2 regions of the Microbacterium sp. SWDP-B6 genome follow, and region 1 is predicted to be linked to the other one. Evidence: riboswitches for the same ligand, from Rfam matches in the RefSeq annotation. Region 1 holds a riboswitch; the other holds the start of a gene.
The links. A riboswitch is a leader RNA that binds a small molecule or an ion and turns the genes downstream of it on or off. The one in region 1 is predicted to bind thiamine pyrophosphate.

Region 1 (3,405 bases):
GTCGCGCACGGTCTTCGCGAGCAGCTGGTGCTCGGGAGTCTGCATGACCGATGCGATGCGGGTGAGCAGCGCGCGCGACGACCAGCGGATGGGGTCGGGCTTCTCTCCGGCGGCGAGCGCGGGCAGAGCCGCGACCCGGCCGTCCTCGGCGGGGATGAGCCCTGCGAGCGTGAGTCCGAGCGTCGACTTTCCTGCGCCGTTCGCGCCGGTGACGCCGAGCACCTCGCGCGCGCGAACCTCGACATCGAACGGCCCGGCGACCGCGAGCCCCCGTCGCCGAGCGACCGTGAGGCCGCGCGCTTCGAGGAGGGTCTCCCCCGGCTGGTGCGCCGGCGCGGGCGGAACGGCGGGCGGGTGGCCGGGAACCCACACACCGGATGCCGCGAGCTCGGCCCCTCGCGCGCCGAGCACCTGCTCAGGGCTCCCGTCGGCGAGGACGACGGTGCCCTCCGGCTCGGCGCCGAGCACGATCACCCGCGTGACGAGCGGCAGCCAGACGTCGATGCGATGCTCGATCACCACGAGGGTGGCGCCCGTGGCGTCGAGGGCGGCGGCGACGGCATCCCGCACGTCCTGCACTCCCTCGGGGTCGAGGTTCGCGGTCGGCTCGTCGAGCAGGATCGCGCCCGGTCGCATCGCCAGCACACCGGCGAGCGCGAGACGTTGCTTCTGACCGCCCGACAGCGCGGCCGTCGATCGATCGAGTGCGACATCGAGCTCGACGGCGTCCAACGCCGCGCGCACCCGCTGCCAGATCTCCTCGCGAGGGACGCCGAGGTTCTCGCAGCCGAATGCCACGTCGTCGCCGACCCTCGCGAGGATCGTCTGCGTGTCGGGGTCCTGCAGCACCATGCCGACTCGACCACGCGCCTGGATGGGCGGCACGCCGTCGACGAGCAGCCCTCCGTGCGTCTCGCCCTCGTCCGCCCCTCCGAGCACCCCGCCGAACCCCTGCAGCAGGGTCGACTTGCCCGAGCCGGAGGCCCCCAGCAGCAGCACCCGCTCGCCCGGTTCGATGCGCAGGTCGACGTCGCGCACCGCCCACCGCAGTCGCGTCGCGTACCGCCACCCCCAGCCGTGGGCTTCGAGGGTGGCGGGCGTCGTGGGCGACCTCACACCCGTGCGGTGACCTCGCGGCCGGCGGCGAACCGGCTGAGGGCTCCCGTCGCCGCGAGTCCTCGGGCGATCAGCCACGCGCCGAGTCCGGCGATCACCGCACCCGAGATGGTGGTCGAGACGATGTAGATGGTCGTGAAGAGCGTGTCTGCTCCGGCGTACCAGAGGATGCGGTCGTTGATGCCGCACGCGAGTCCCGCTCCGGCACCCGCCAGCATCGCGACGGGCAGACGCCAGACGCCGTAGAGGAACACGAGGAAGATCAGTTCGGCACCGAGACCCTGCACGAGGCCCGAGACGATGGTCAGCGGACCCCAGGCGTTGCCGACGAGGGCCGAGATGATCGCGGCGACCAGCTCGGTGTAGAGCGCGGCGCCCGGCTTGCGGATGATCAGCGCGCCCAGCACACCGGCGATGAGCCAGGGGCCGGCGAGCAGGCCCTGCACGCCGGGGAGCAGCGGCTTCAGGATGCTGCTGGGCACCTCGTAGCCGACGTTCCAGAGCAGGAAGATCAGCGCGCACGCGACGGCGATGACGCTGGCGACGACGATGTCGACGACCCGCCAGCGCCAGAGCTCAGGGCGACCGAGGCCCTTCGAGGCGCGCGAGACGGCTGCGGATTCCGTGGTGGATCCGGACGTGGATGTACTCATCAGTGACTCCTCCCTGCGCTGGCATTACCCAGATCAGGTTCGACGGTCGAAGCGCGATTCGCTCCCTCTCAGCCCGGCTCGCCGGACTCCCGTGGTTGTTCTGACGATCTTACCCAGTGACGACACTCACGTCTGCTCCTGTTGCAGCGACACTGATCCCTGCGCGAGTTCGGTACCGTGAGGGGGTGACCGCTCCTGACTCCGCCGAGGCCACCGCCTCCGCCGTTCCTGCGGGCGATGCGTCGACGCCCGATGCGACAGCGCCTCATGCGTCAGCGCCTGCCGGTGCCGCGGCTGACTCGTCGGAGCCCGCCGGTTCGACTGCGGCGCTTCCTGATGCCGACGTCTCGTCGGCCGGCACGACGGGTGCGGCACCCAGATCAGATGCTGACGACGCCCCCGGACTCATCGCTCTCGAGGCGGCTCTCGAGACTCCCGAGACGACTCCCCACGCCCAGTGGGCAGAGGGCGCCAGCGGTGGGACGCCCCTGACGTGGGTCGACGCGGTCGAAGTGGCGCGGCACCCGGCAACCGAGGCGCTCGATGACACGCCTCCCGCCGCGAGCGGCGGCGCACTTCTGACCGGAGCGCATCTGCGCCCGGCGATCACCCGCCCCGGCGTGCTGGTCCCGCTCGGCGTTCTCGTCGGATTGCTCGGCACCTATGTCGGGTCGGCCATGCTGTGGCCGTTGCACGAGGTGGCGCCGACCGTGCAGGCAGTGGAGCTCTCCACGGTCGCCGCGCCCGCAGCCGCCATCACCTGGCCCACCCAGGGAAGCGCCGCCGTGGGAATCGGCGGCATCGGCACGACGTCGTCATCGCTCGATGCGGCGGCGATCGCGAGCGTCACCAAAGTGGTCTCGAGTCTGATGGTGCTCGATCGGATGCCTCTCGCCGTGGGCGAGCAGGGCCCGGAGTTCTCGTTCACGCGGGCGGACAACCTGGCGTACTGGGACTACCGCCGCTCCGACCAGTCGGCGCTCGACGTGCCCGTGGGCGGCACTCTCACCGAGTTCCAGCTCCTGCAGGGAACGCTGCTCGGTTCGGCGAACAACTACATCGACCGTCTCTCTCAGGAGATCTGGGGCTCCCCCTCGGCGTTCACCGCTGCGGCGGAGGTGTGGCTGCGCGACCGTGGCCTCGACAGCATCACGATCGTGACCCCATCGGGGTTCGACGCCCGCAACACGGCCACGCCGGAGTCGCTCGTCGCGCTGGCCGAACTGGCGATGCAGAACCCCGTGTTCGCCGGCATCGTCGGCACTCCGTCTGTCGATCTTCCGGGCGCCGGCACAGTGGTGAACACGAACGGGATGCTGGCGGATCCTGGCGTGGTCGGGGTCAAGACCGGCACGCTCGGCGACAGTTGGAACCTGCTGACCGCGAAGGTCATCACAATCGACGACACGACCGTGCACCTCTATGCGTCGGTTCTCGGGCAGGCCGACGATGAGCAGCGCCTCGCCCAGACCCGTTCGCTGTTCTCGCAGGTCGAGACGGCATTGGAGCAGCAGGCCCCCGCTGTCGCGGCCGGCACGGTCGTCGGCACGGTCACGACGCCGTGGGGCGCGACCGCCGATGTGGTGACGGATGCCGATGCCGACATCGTGCTGTGGAACGGCGCGATGGCCGAGGC
Region 2 (3,405 bases), on a different contig from region 1:
CGTGTCCTCGTCCGACGTGGAGCGCATCGCTCTCCGTCAGAGACTCACGCAGCCACGAACGGGCCGAGGCGACCGCGTCGGTGAGGGACTCGCCCCTGGCGAGGCGGGTGGCGAGGGCGGACGAGAGCGAGCACCCGGTGCCATGCGTGTTGCGGGTCGCGATGCGCGCGCCCGGATACCCCCGACTCACTCCGTCGGCAGCGTCTATCACCGCGTCGGGCACGTCGTCGCCGTCGAGATGCCCTCCCTTCACGAGCACCGCCGCGCCCACACGGTCGGAGAGCGCAGCTGCCGCCGCGAGCGCGTCATCCCACCCGTCGATCGGATGGTCGGCCAGCGCGGCGAGCTCGGCGAGGTTGGGCGTCACGACATGCGCGCGCTCGAGGAGTCCGCGCAGCGCGACCTCGGCCTCCCGGTCGAGAAGCCGGTCGCCACTGGTCGCGACCATGACCGGGTCGAGCACGACGATCGGCGGCCGCATGGCATCGAGCCAGTCGGAGACCGCACGGATCACGTCGGCATTCGCCAGCATCCCGATCTTCACCGCATCGATGACGATGTCGTCTGAGATCGCATCGAGCTGCTCCCGCAGGAACTCCGCGGGCGGCACATGCACCGCCCGCACGCCGACGGTGTTCTGAGCGGTGAGTGCGGTCAGAGCCGCCATGCCGTACCCGCCGTTCGCGGCGATGGACTTGAGGTCGGCTTGGATCCCCGCACCGCCCGATGGATCGCTGCCGGCGATGCTGAGCACCCGCGGCGTGCCTGACGCCCGCCACCGCCGGAGGAAGCTCTGCGCCGTCTGCTTCGGATCGACCGCGGCGCAGATGGCCGAGACCACCGCGAGGCCGGCCGCGCCCGCGTCGCGGAGTCGCTCTGTGTCGTCGATGTCCACGCCGCCGATGGCCACGCAGGGCAGAGCGCACGTGTCGATGAGCGACCGGAAGCCGTCGATGCCCAATACCGGCGGATGGTCGGGCTTGGTGTCGGTGGGGCGGATCACACCGACGCCGAGGTAGTCGACCACGCCCGCAGGCAGAGCCGCCACCGCGTCGAAGTGGTCGGGTGTGTTCGCCGTCAACCCGATGATCGCCTCGGCACCCAGTCGCTCGCGCGCCCGCAGTACCGACGCATCGCCCTGACCGAGATGCACGCCGTCGACGCGAGCTCCCCGAGCGCGAGCGGCGAGCGCCGCATCGACCCGGTCGTTCACCAGGAGGATCGCACGGCCGGCGATCACGCGCGACAGTTCGACCAGCTGATCGGCGGTCTCGGCATCCGTCGCGATCTTGTCGCGCAGCTGCACGATGCGCACTCCCCCGTCGACAGCGAGGCGCACGGTCTCGACGACACCCCGCTCACTGCAGAGGCCCGGATCCGTGACGAGGTAGAGCGAGAGGTCGGCGATCACAGCGCGCTCTCCCGAACGCGCGCGGAGGCCACCAGGTCAGCCGGCTGCACGGCGGCGAGCGCGTCGAGCAGAGCGACAGCGAAGGTGCCGGGGCCCGAGGCGTGCACCGCGGCCCTCTCGGCGGCGATCGTGTAGACGAGGCTCGCCGACGCCACCGCCGTGAGCGGATCGGCAGAGGTCGAGCGCGCCGCGCCGAGGAACGCGGCCATGACCGCGCCCAGCGCGCACCCACCGCCGGTGACCCGGGTGAGCAGCTCGTGACCGTTCGCGATGCGCAGCAGACGGACGCCATCGGTCACCAGGTCGACCGGTCCAGACACCGCGACCACAGAGCCATGACGCGCGGCGAGTGAGAGCACTGCCTCTGCCGCATCGTCTGTCGTGTCTGTCGCGTCCACACCCCGGCCGCCTGCGCTGAGTCCGGCGAGCGCGAGGATCTCGGATGCGTTCCCCCTGATCGCCGTGGGGCGCGAGGCGACCAGCTCGTGGGCGAGGGCCGTGCGCACCGGGAGTGCGCCGATCGCGACGGGATCCAGCACCCACGGAGTGCCCGCGGCGACGGCACCGGCCGCGGCTTCGAGGCTCGCCGCCCGCTGCTCGGGGGTCGGCGTTCCGAGGTTGATCAGGACGCCGGACGCCACCCCGGCGAACATTCCTGCTTCGTCGACGATGTCGACCATCGCCGGTGCCGCGCCGAGGGCGAGCAGCACGTTGGCGGTGAACCCCGTGACGACGCTGTTGGTGATGCAGTGGGTCAGAGGTGGACTCTCGCGCAGCTCGGACAGGAGCTCTCCGGCCGCGGCAGCCAGGGTCGATTCGGATTCAGGACGCAGACGATCGCTCATTGCGACATCCCTTCGCTAGTACGAACTAGATCAGGTTCGACGGGTCTGTTCTCAGCCGCGGATGCGGCACCCCGTGTCACTGCTCGCAGTCTAGCGACGCGCGCCGTCAGCGCAGAAGCTGGATCAGCGCGAGTTCGTCTGTCCGGGTCAGACCTGCGCGCCGCTCGCGATCGACACCGCGATCCCGCTCGTCCTCGATCACCACGGCGATGGTCTCGTCGAGCGGACGCAGCTCTCCCCCGGCCGCACGGTAGCGTGCGTTCGACCTCGTCATGAATCCGGTCACGTCGCTCGGGAGCCAGAGCGGCAGCGATCGCTTGCCCGCCCAGTACTCCACCTCATTCGCCACGAGCCAGTCGTCGGTGGCCGTGACGGTTTCTCCTCGGTGATCCGCATGCCTGCGCACCGCCTCGATGACCTCGGCCATCGGGTGCCGGTCGCCGGTCGTGTTGATCACTCCGGTCGCGGTCGTCGTGCTGATGAACTCCGACAGGTCATCGACGTCGATCACCTGCACGTCTCGCCCGTCTGCACGGGGCAGCAGCACGGGTTCGTCGTGAGCGCGCAGGAACGCCGCAGCCCAGTATCCGAAGCGGTCGCTCGGGTCGCCCTTCCCGACGATCAGCCCCGGGCGCACGATCAGCGTTCGGTCGCCGAGCGTGCGAACCGCGTTCTCGGCGGCGACCTTCTGCGCGCCGTACTCGTACTCATCCCCGGCGCCGGCCGGCTGATGCAACGGCGCGGACTCGTCCGCCCCGACCGTCTCGTCATCGGAGTATGCCGACACCGACGAGACGTACGTCCAGCGGGCGGCTCGATCCCTGAGCGCCTCGACCGCCGCCGCCACGTGCGCCGCATTCGAGGAGACGTCGATCACGTGGTCCCAATCGCGACCGCGGACGGCGTCATAGGCGTCGGCGTCGTCACGATCGGCCAGAACCAGGCTCGCACCCTCCGGGGACGGTCGACCTCCTCGCGCGAGGCACATCACCGCCGCCCCGTTCACCAGCAGGCGTCCGGCGATCCGACCGGACAGCCAGCCGGTCCCGCCGAGGATCAGAACGTCAGTCATGGACCCATGCCACCATCTCCGCCGTGCGAGGGGAAGTGTCTTCCGCTCACGGCGGATGCCGGGTTCACCGCGGACGG

Region 2: another riboswitch for thiamine pyrophosphate. It lies ahead of thiM (hydroxyethylthiazole kinase); the one in region 1 lies ahead of OPU70_RS06590 (ECF transporter S component).

What each region holds. Positions count from the first base shown of each region.
Region 1 is NZ_JAPFGV010000003.1:123,772-127,176, forward strand. Features, by position in the region: gene OPU70_RS06585 (ABC transporter ATP-binding protein) at 1-1,116, opposite strand, end outside; gene OPU70_RS06590 (ECF transporter S component) at 1,113-1,769, opposite strand; TPP riboswitch at 1,763-1,872, opposite strand; gene OPU70_RS06595 (D-alanyl-D-alanine carboxypeptidase family protein) at 1,955-3,405, shown strand, end outside.
Region 2 is NZ_JAPFGV010000002.1:7,726-11,130, forward strand. Features, by position in the region: gene OPU70_RS04555 (bifunctional hydroxymethylpyrimidine kinase/phosphomethylpyrimidine kinase) at 1-1,411, opposite strand, end outside; gene thiM (hydroxyethylthiazole kinase) at 1,408-2,256, opposite strand; TPP riboswitch at 2,247-2,340, opposite strand; gene OPU70_RS04565 (NAD-dependent epimerase/dehydratase family protein) at 2,363-3,328, opposite strand; gene OPU70_RS04570 (DUF402 domain-containing protein) at 3,393-3,405, opposite strand, start outside.